2 regions of the Paenibacillus sp. J22R160 genome follow, and region 2 is predicted to be linked to the other one. Evidence: riboswitches for the same ligand, from Rfam matches in the RefSeq annotation. Region 2 holds a riboswitch; the other holds the start of a gene.

Region 1 (4,701 bases), on a different contig from region 2:
ACGATTTCAGCAGGAAACTTCGCATGATTGGATCGGTAAGCCATGATTTCAAATCGTTTACCAATAATGGAGCCAACCTTTTGCGTTAGCTGCTTATACAAATCTGCCGCATCCTGCCCATCTTGATCGAATAGAAACAGGAGATCGAATATGGTTAAGTGAAGCGCCTCTTTGCGTGTGTATCCAAAAATCCCTTCTGCGGCCTGGTTGAATTCAATGATTCGCCCCTGCGCTTTAAACATCAGGATTCCATCAATAGCTGACTCTAAGATGGAAGCTTTGAGCGCAATTTGTTCAGCTAACCGTCTATCGGATGACAGAGAGCTAATAAAGCTAAATGCGAAAATCAGAATCGCTCCGAACGCTACATCCATGGCGACCACGAAAAAGTCCATGCTTACGCCATTCTCACTTGCATGATGAGAGGCATCCTGCATGGTCATAACTGCGGCTGCCATACCCATATAGTGCATGCCTGTGATAGCTATCCCCATGATGAAACCGCTGATGGCAATTTTTTGACTCCGGTTAAAAAATAGATACAGAGCAGTTATTGAGGCCAAGATAGCAATAATAATGGATAAAATGAACGGTACAGGCTGATAACGAATCGTTATATGCTGCAGGGCAGACATCCCGATATAATGCATGCCGCTAATGGCAAATCCCATCGTTGTTCCGCCAATGATGAGCTTGGTTCGGGTGAAGTTCCCTTGGAACGTAACGAAAAGCCCTACCAGCGCCCCACTGACCGCTACGACAATAGAGATACTGACCATAGAGATGTCGTAGGTGACTCCTTCCGGCAATTCATAAGCCAGCATGGCGATAAAATGCATGGACCATATTCCTACCCCCATGACGATGGCACTGCAAATCATCCAGCTCTTCTGATACCAGCCCTCCGAAGATGACACTTTGCGCGCCAAATTAAGCGCTGTAAAAGAGGCCAGCAAGGCGATGGTGAATGATAGGAGAACTAGGACGAAATTATAACTTTCCGTTATCGGGTGATGCATATGTGATCCTCATTTCTTCGTTGCTGTAGGGAAATTACTGTAGAGAAAATGTATGTTTCGTCTTCATCATGATCTCATTCAGTGTATGGCTATGTTCTTCCAATCTGTCGGCTAATTCCGACGCTTTGTTGATCAGGATATCCTGTTTGTCCGTTCGTTTACTGACTGATTTCACATTGTCGGTTAATTGGCTGGATAATACGGAAATTTCCTCCATGGAAGTGCTAAATTGCTGTGTGCTCGCTGACATCTGCTGCGACGTTCCCCTGATATCGCGCATTTGCGTAGCAACAGAATGGATCGATCCCAGGATGCGTCCAAATGCTTGTCCGGCAGACACAACGGCCTCATTTCCATGAGCAAAGGTACCAATGACTTGATCCATCGATTGAATGGAGGCTTCATTATTCACTTGAATATCTTCAATTAGCTCTGCAATTTGCTTAGCGGACTCGCTCGTTTGCTCGGCTAATTTGCGCACCTCTGTTGAAACAACCGTAAATCCTTTTCCGTGTTCGCCTGCGCGCGCTGCTTCGATAGCTGCGTTAAGGGCTAGCAAGTTCGTGCGCGAAGCGACATCTGTTATCAAATTAACAATTTGATTGATCTCTTGCGAGCGTTCTCCAAGCACTTTCACTTTCTCGGCGGTTGAATGAATCGCATGATGCATGGACTGCATCTGCTGCACGGCCAGCTGAATGGATTCATTCCCCTTTTCAGCCTCATAGGCTGCTTGACTGGATATCTCAGACGCACTGGCCGAGTTTTCTGCAATGTGGCAAATATCGGTGAGCATTTCGCTTATCGCTTTCCTGCTAACTTCTACGCCGTTTTCTTGATCACTAGCAGCCTGCTCTACCTGGTGCATCGTTTGAACGACCTCCATGGTCAAGCGATTAAGCTCATTTGACTGAGCGCTCAGACCGCTAGAGTTCAGTCGAACTTCCTGAGAAGTATGTGCAAGACTCTCGATAATGGACCTGACGGTCTGCTGCAGCTTATGATATTGTTCCTTTTCGAAACGCTCCGTTGCTTGGCGATTGGAGATGATTTGATACATGACCGCGCCAATGAAGAGGATGACGAAAATCAGGTGAATCGCCACCATTGTAAACGCATACACATTTGAACCGTAGACCAATTCGGGAAAAAAGAAGAACCCAAGCAGATGCTGGGCGGCAAAAAGAACCGTACTGCACAGCAGCAAGGCAATATTGTTATAGTACATAAGGATGGCTAACACCATGAAAATGGAAAAGTGATACTCCACCATTCCGTTGCCTCCAGCAATAATCGACATGGAGCATAACGTTAATGACAACGTATGAACAAGCGGGATCCAAGCATGTTCAGCTTGAAGACGAGAGAGCACAGCTCCGATGATAACAAGCACGATCGGTGTCCAGAAAAACATTTGATTTAAAAAACCGTGTGATAAAGCTGAATGCATGACTTCGTGTTCCATGAGCGAGTGATGAGCAAGGCGGTTAAGGGCATGGACCAACAAACTTAGGACGAGTGTCCCGATTACAATAAATTGCATAACACGGTTTTTCTCTTTCAAGCAAATTGCCTCCTTGGATGATGTTTTGACGAACAAAAAAAGACCACCCCGAATAAAGGATGATCTTGATCCTTCCCACTCGGTAACCTGTCAACCATATCATACAAAAATGTATGTGTTAGGCCATGGCTTTGCGTCTCATTGTTTCCAATGATTTGCCTTTGTCAATTAGTCAGTCATTCGTGCATGCAGTTTGTCTTAAATCTGTACTTATTATAGTGCGATAAATTTTAGTCTGTACATAGCAATAAATGTTGTATTATGTCGAAATGGATTAAAATATGATAAGGTTTACAAAATGTCAACGGACCGATGGATTCACTTATGACAAAACTTCATACTTTTGGAAAAAAAGAAGGTGCCCCAAGGAGCACCTTCTAGTCTTAAACCAGTTCCACATCAATCAACTTAAACTGTGTCACATCGACAATTCCACGGTTTGAAATCCGAATCTCAGGAATAACAGGCAGTGCTATCAATGAGAATGTCATAAACGGTGCGTTCAACGGGCAGCCAATTTGCTTCCATGCTCCTTCGAGCTGAGCAACCTCTTCAACGACTTCAAGCAAAGTCTTATCGGACATAAGGCCTGCAATCGTTAACGGAACTTGAGCCAGCACGCGGCCATTCTCAACGACAATTGTGCCGCCTCCCAATTTGGCAAGTTCATTAGCGGCAAAAGCCATATCCTGTTCATCAATGCCCATAACTATTAAATTGTGGCTGTCATGCGCTACGGTTGACGCTACTGCGCCGGATTTCAGTTGAAAGCCGCTTGAGAAACCAAGTGAAATTTCACCGGTGCCGCGGTGCCGCTCAATACAAGCAAGACGAACAACATCCTGTTGGATATCCGGTTGAATAATTCCTTGCTCGACACTTAGCGTGGCTGTCATTTTCGCTGTTCTTGCACTATTTTCAATTACCTGTACGACATTGACACTTGTTCGCTCTTCTTTACCGCGGCTCTTAAGCTGAAAGTCCTCTGCTGTGAGCTCTCGCTTCACATTCATGGAGCTGCAAATATGCGCCGGATATATATAAGTAGGGAATTCCTCGACAAGCTTGCCTTGGTCAAAGATAACCTTTCCATCCGTAATGACAGTTACAGGCTCAACCTTTTGCAAATCATCGAGTAATAAAATGTCTGCGCATTTACCTGGCGTAAGGCTGCCTAGGTCTTTATCCAGGTTAAAGTAACGCGCCACATTGATGGTAACCATTTGAATCGCGGTGACAGGATCAACGCCCTCTTCAATCGCTCGGCGCACCACATGGTTGAGATGCCCTTTCTCCACCAGTGTTTGCGGACTAACGTCATCCGTGACGAGGGAGATGTTAGATGTGTTTACTTTATCTTCGGTCACCACCTTGATGACCTCTTTGACATCATGCCAAGCGGAGCCTTCGCGAATCATCAGATGCATGCCCATACGGACTTTATGCAGTCCTTGCTCGCGCGTAACCGTTTCGTGATCGGAGGTCACGCCAGACGCAATATAGGCTTGCAGCATACGGTCATCCTCACTCGGGAAATGGCCCGTTACTGCTTTGCCGCTGTTAATCGTCGCTTCGATTTCCCCGCACATTTTCGGATCTCCGTACACGACACCAGGAAAATTCATCACTTCACCAAGACCGATCACATTATCCCACTGCAGTCCCTCTTCAATATCTTTCACTTCCAAGCTTGCACCCGCATCTTCCAAATCTGTTGTCGCAGGTACGCAGGACGGGAAGGTCGTGAATACTTTGAGCGGCAGCTGCTGCCCCTCTTCATGCATCAGCCTAACCCCTTCTGCCCCAAACACATTGGCAATCTCGTGCGGGTCCATGAAAATCCCCGTTGTTCCTTTGGGTAGAGCCGCTTTGGCAAACTCTGTAACAGAAAGCATGGTACTTTCAACATGCATATGTCCGTCTAGGAACCCAGGAGCTATGTATCTCCCTGCAGCGTCGATAACAACCGTTTGATCACCAATCGTGTGGTCTGCATGCCCGACAAATGCCACTCGTCCCTCTGCTACTGCGACATCCATGTGCGCAATTAATTCCCCTGAATACACATTGACCAATATGCCATTTTTAATGACAAGGTCAGCAAAAGCATTACCCATG
Region 2 (4,701 bases):
CACAGACCTCAAGGTCAATGAGATTGCGGAGCAGATTGGGTATCAACCCTCTTATTTTATACGCCTTTTTCGTAAATATGAGAATATGACGCCGGGGCAGTACCGGGACCGGATGAGATAGGGAGGGATGGGGATAACCCTCTCTCTTTTTCGTTGTTAATATCGCTTGAAAAAGTCCGTACTTGTGCTCATGTTAGTATCGTTGATTGGCTTGGTGTCTTTACATATTATTAACATGTGGATAGGTAAAAAAGATCAAATTTTAGCAGGGATTTTCAAGAAATATTTGAATTGTTACAAGTGACAATCAACAAGATAAATTAGGCTGGGGAGAAAATTTTGATGGAAAAAAAGAAAGTAATTGTGTCTATGTTAGCTTTTTTCTGTTTGGCTGGTGTCGTCCATGCAGCAAGCCTTCATGGTGACTACAAGGGGACTCCGATCGTGAAGGTTTTATTCGGGGGGAAAGAACTTCAAGCCGAGGATGTGCCTGCTACCATACAAGATGGCAGAACGGTTGTGCCGTTGTACCTACTGAAACAAACCGGGGCATCGGTGACATGGGATGCTGAGAAGTACACGGTTGATCTTGCATTCCCTCGAGTAAGGGAAGATAACGCAATGAAAGATTTTGCAGCTGCCATTCCGTCCTTAAATGAGAAAGCCAAAGAAAATCAGGCTAAAAATGTCCAGCTTATCTATAACGAATATGGCGTCTACTTAAAAGTGGATTTAGAATTGTCAGGTGATTCTAATAAAAATAACGATCATATCATTGCACTGTCTGGTTTTTTGGTCAATTCACCAGTAGATTCAATGATTGTTAGCCTATTTCATAATGGTTCGGTCACAGACTTTATTACGGTCAAGCGATCAAATGCTGAGGAATTCAGTAAGAGTAGTAAGGACAAAATTGCAGAATACGATTTTATTAAGAATTGGAGCCATCAGCACGTAGACAATACAACCGATTTGTCTGTTCCCAATAAGCCTCAACCAACCTCTACACCGCTGCCTGTGTCCACTTCGCCAGTTTCAGGTCCTGTATGTCGGGAGATCGCGGCTCTTTACACAGGGAAGATACAGAGTGCTGTAGATCAATACAATGCAAATCTTAGCCAGTATTCTGGCGGTATTGTTGGCTATGTAGATAAATTAAAAGAAAGTATGAAAACAGCTTTAAAAGATAATAATTGTCCTGAGAATTAAAAAATAAACGCCAGTTAGCGGCTAATACCGTTAACTGGCGTTTTGTTGTATACGCGCCCGAGATGATTCGAACATCCGGCCTACAGTTTAGGAAACTGTTGCTCTATCCTGCTGAGCTACGGGCGCATGGCAAAGATTATGATAGCACGAAGCCTTATGTGGTGCAAGGTTAAGAAGTAAGTTCCGGAGCTTATTTATGCATGTCCACGCTGATTGCATCGTGCGCTGAGGAACTACAGGCTGCTATTTTGCCAAATCACAGATTTCCAAGCTCAGACGGAACTACAGGGTCCTATTCAGCCAAGATAGCTAACATTACGGCTAAAATTGAAGATATAGCGGACCACCACAGTTGCTCTTCCTCGCTGAAATGCGCAATATCCGGCGAATAGCGGATCATAGTTCCCGTCCGTTCGCACAATATTGCCAGGCCACCGCTTACGAATCTTGCTCGCCCAACCGTCTATTCCTTGCCGCGCAGCTTCCGAAAAAACTGCGTAAGCATCGTCGCGCACTCCTCTTGCAGCACACCGCTGACCACATCGACCCGGTGGTTGAACCTATCCTCCTGCAGCAAGTTCATCAACGTTCCCGCGCAGCCGGCTTTGGGATCGGTCGTGCCATAGATCACCTGCGGAACGCGCGCCTGTACGATCGCGCCCGCACACATCGGGCAAGGCTCTAACGTGACGTAGAGCTTACAGTCAAGCAAGCGCCATGCTTGCAAATGCTCGCTGGCCTGCTTAATAGCAATCATTTCAGCATGGGCAAGCGGATCCAGCGTAGTTTCTCGAAGATTGTAGCCGCGGCCAATAATTTGCCCTTGATGGACAACAACGGCTCCAATCGGCACCTCTCGAATAGCTTCGGCTTTTTGTGCTTCCTCTATAGCCGCTTTCATCCAAGGGATATGCTCATTATATTCATCCACAGGGGGACACCTCACTAAAAATAATCTTATCCACATGTGAACAAAGGATCGAACAGATATTCGTTGTTAACAACCTGTGGATAACAATGTGTATAACTTAAAAAGTTGTGGATATTTATTTCTTTTTTCATTCATACAACAAATACTAGATGTATGCAAGTGAATTAGTTGATAATAAGGAAATCCATCCGTATAATGAGAGATAAGTAGGTCTTTTAGACCATAAAGTACGATATTGCACGACAAAGCATGACATTCATTAGCAGGGTTCGATAATGGCAAACTTGCCGAAAGGCAAGGACGCAAAGCCGAGGGTCTACGGTTCCAATGGAACTACGACAGCCTGGTTACCGAAAATCGATGCTTTTTTAGGTTGAGGTAATAGGCTGTTCCCGGCAATGGGGCAGTCTATTTTTTTATATGGCATGGCATGCGGGGGAGGGGTAATTAACGAAATGGTTAGCAGACAAAAATCAGCGAAGTTTTACGGCAGCAAGGAAGGATACGACGCTGAAGTGATGATTGACAGCAAAGCGATGCTGAGCAAGGAAGATTTCGTAGCCACTGGCGTGTTGACTTACGCACTCGGTGACATCATTGAAGTGGAGCTGCCGGAATATGATGTTTTTGCGCTGGGAGATAAGTGTAAAATGACGGTATACACGAAATCCGGGCTGTTTGTTATGGATACGGCAGTTGTGGCCAAAGATCGGGGCTCATTAATTGTCCTGAATCCCCCTGAAAATCGCAGGAAGTTTACGGAGAAGCGGGAGTTCCCTCGCGTAGATGTGAAGAATGAAGGGCTTCTTTTCGGAATTCAAGACAGAAACAAGAGACTTAAACATCAGTTTGAAACACCGATTCGGTTCTCTATCAAAAATCTATCCGTTAATGGCCTGGGATTCACGATTAATGAAAATGTGATGCTTGAGAAAGTCATTCAAAAGAATTCTCAACTTGAAGTAGAGTTGATTTTGGGCTTTTTGGTGCCATGTACAATGGAAATTGTTCGGCAAGAGAAAACGAATGACAGCTATTACTACGGGGCAAGTTTTATCAGCATCCCAGAAGAGAAAACGAACGCGCTGCGCGGATTTATTTTAAAAAATCAGATAGAAACCTACTTCGTCCAGAAGCGGGAAAATGAAACAAAAAAGGCACTGGAAAAAAAGTCTGCGGCTAATCAGTAGCCTACAGGCTTTTTTTTGCGTTCCAAGTACTATATAATAAGAAGGATGATTTTCGAAAATTAAGGAGTTGTAACTACGATGGCTTTGAAAGCAGGTATCGTCGGTCTACCGAACGTAGGAAAATCGACATTGTTTAATGCAATTACACAGGCGGGGGCAGAATCTGCAAACTATCCGTTCTGTACGATAGATCCGAATGTTGGGGTAGTTGAAGTACCGGACGAGAGATTGCACAAGCTGGTAGAGATGATTGTCCCTAAGAGCATTGTTCCGACAGCCTTTGAATTCGTGGATATTGCGGGTTTGGTGAAGGGCGCGAGCAAAGGCGAAGGGCTTGGAAATAAATTTTTGGCACATATTCGCGAAGTGGATGCCATTGTGCATGTTGTCCGTTGTTTTGAGGATGATAATATTACTCACGTCTCCGGTAAAGTAGATCCGATTGGCGATATCGAGACGATTAATCTCGAATTGATTTTGGCTGATATTGAGTCCGTTGAGAAAAAGATCGAGCGCTCCCGCAAAAACCTGAAGGGCGGCGACAAGAAAGTTGTAGCCGAGGTTGAGTGTCTGGAACGCATCAAGGAAGCTCTTTATAACGATCTGCCAGCGCGCAGCATCGATTTGAGCGATGATGAGAAGCTGCTCGTCCGCGATCTACACTTGCTGACAATGAAGCCGGTCCTTTATGCGGCCAATGTGAGCGAAGACGAAGTATCCACAGCAGATGAGAATCCATTCGTCAAAATCGTTAAGGAGTACGCGGAGAAAGAAAACAACGAAGTTGTTTCGATCAGCGCGAAGGTGGAGTCTGAGATTGCTGAGCTCGAAGATGAAGAAAAAGCGATGTTCCTCGAAGAGTTGGGACTTCAAGAGTCCGGCTTGAATAGATTGATTAAAGCCGCTTATCGCAAGCTTGGCTTGTATACGTATTTTACAGCTGGGGTGCAGGAAGTAAGAGCTTGGACAATCCGCAAAGGAACGAAAGCTCCTCAAGCGGCTGGTGTGATTCATACCGATTTCGAGCGTGGATTTATTCGTGCCGAGGTTGTGTCTTATACGGATTTGGTAACGGCTGGCTCCATGAATGGCGCGAAGGAAAAAGGGCAAGTGCGTCTGGAAGGTAAAGAGTACGTGGTGAATGACGGCGACGTTATGCATTTCCGATTTAATGTTTAATAAATGAAAAATAAAGAAAGGAGTGATCCGTTATGTTGGATCGACTTCAGTCCATTGTGGACCGCTATGAGAAATTAAGCGAGCTGCTGTGTGACCCGGATGTGACAAGTGACACAAAGAAACTTAGAGAGTATTCGAAGGAACAATCTGATCTTCAGGAAGCCTACGATGCTTATAATGAATATAAGAGCG

The links. Region 2 has a riboswitch for cyclic di-GMP ahead of AC58UW_RS21515 (PilZ domain-containing protein). Riboswitches for the same ligand answer to the same signal wherever they lie in the genome.
Region 1: linked by a shared signal. The riboswitch ahead of AC58UW_RS23045 (methyl-accepting chemotaxis protein) and the one ahead of AC58UW_RS21515 (PilZ domain-containing protein) in region 2 are both predicted to bind cyclic di-GMP.

The regions. Positions count from the first base shown of each region.
Region 1 is NZ_JCAUAU010000014.1:11,141-15,841, reverse strand. Features, by position in the region: gene AC58UW_RS23050 (putative bifunctional diguanylate cyclase/phosphodiesterase) at 1-1,019, opposite strand, end outside; gene AC58UW_RS23045 (methyl-accepting chemotaxis protein) at 1,054-2,583, opposite strand; cyclic di-GMP riboswitch class I at 2,662-2,753, opposite strand; gene ade (adenine deaminase) at 2,967-4,701, opposite strand, start outside.
Region 2 is NZ_JCAUAU010000012.1:22,819-27,519, forward strand. Features, by position in the region: gene AC58UW_RS21495 (helix-turn-helix domain-containing protein) at 1-121, shown strand, start outside; gene AC58UW_RS21500 (stalk domain-containing protein) at 343-1,209, shown strand; tRNA gene AC58UW_RS21505 (tRNA-Arg) at 1,262-1,335, opposite strand; gene tadA (tRNA adenosine(34) deaminase TadA) at 1,673-2,140, opposite strand; cyclic di-GMP riboswitch class I at 2,408-2,495, shown strand; gene AC58UW_RS21515 (PilZ domain-containing protein) at 2,596-3,330, shown strand; gene ychF (redox-regulated ATPase YchF) at 3,409-4,509, shown strand; gene prfA (peptide chain release factor 1) at 4,542-4,701, shown strand, end outside.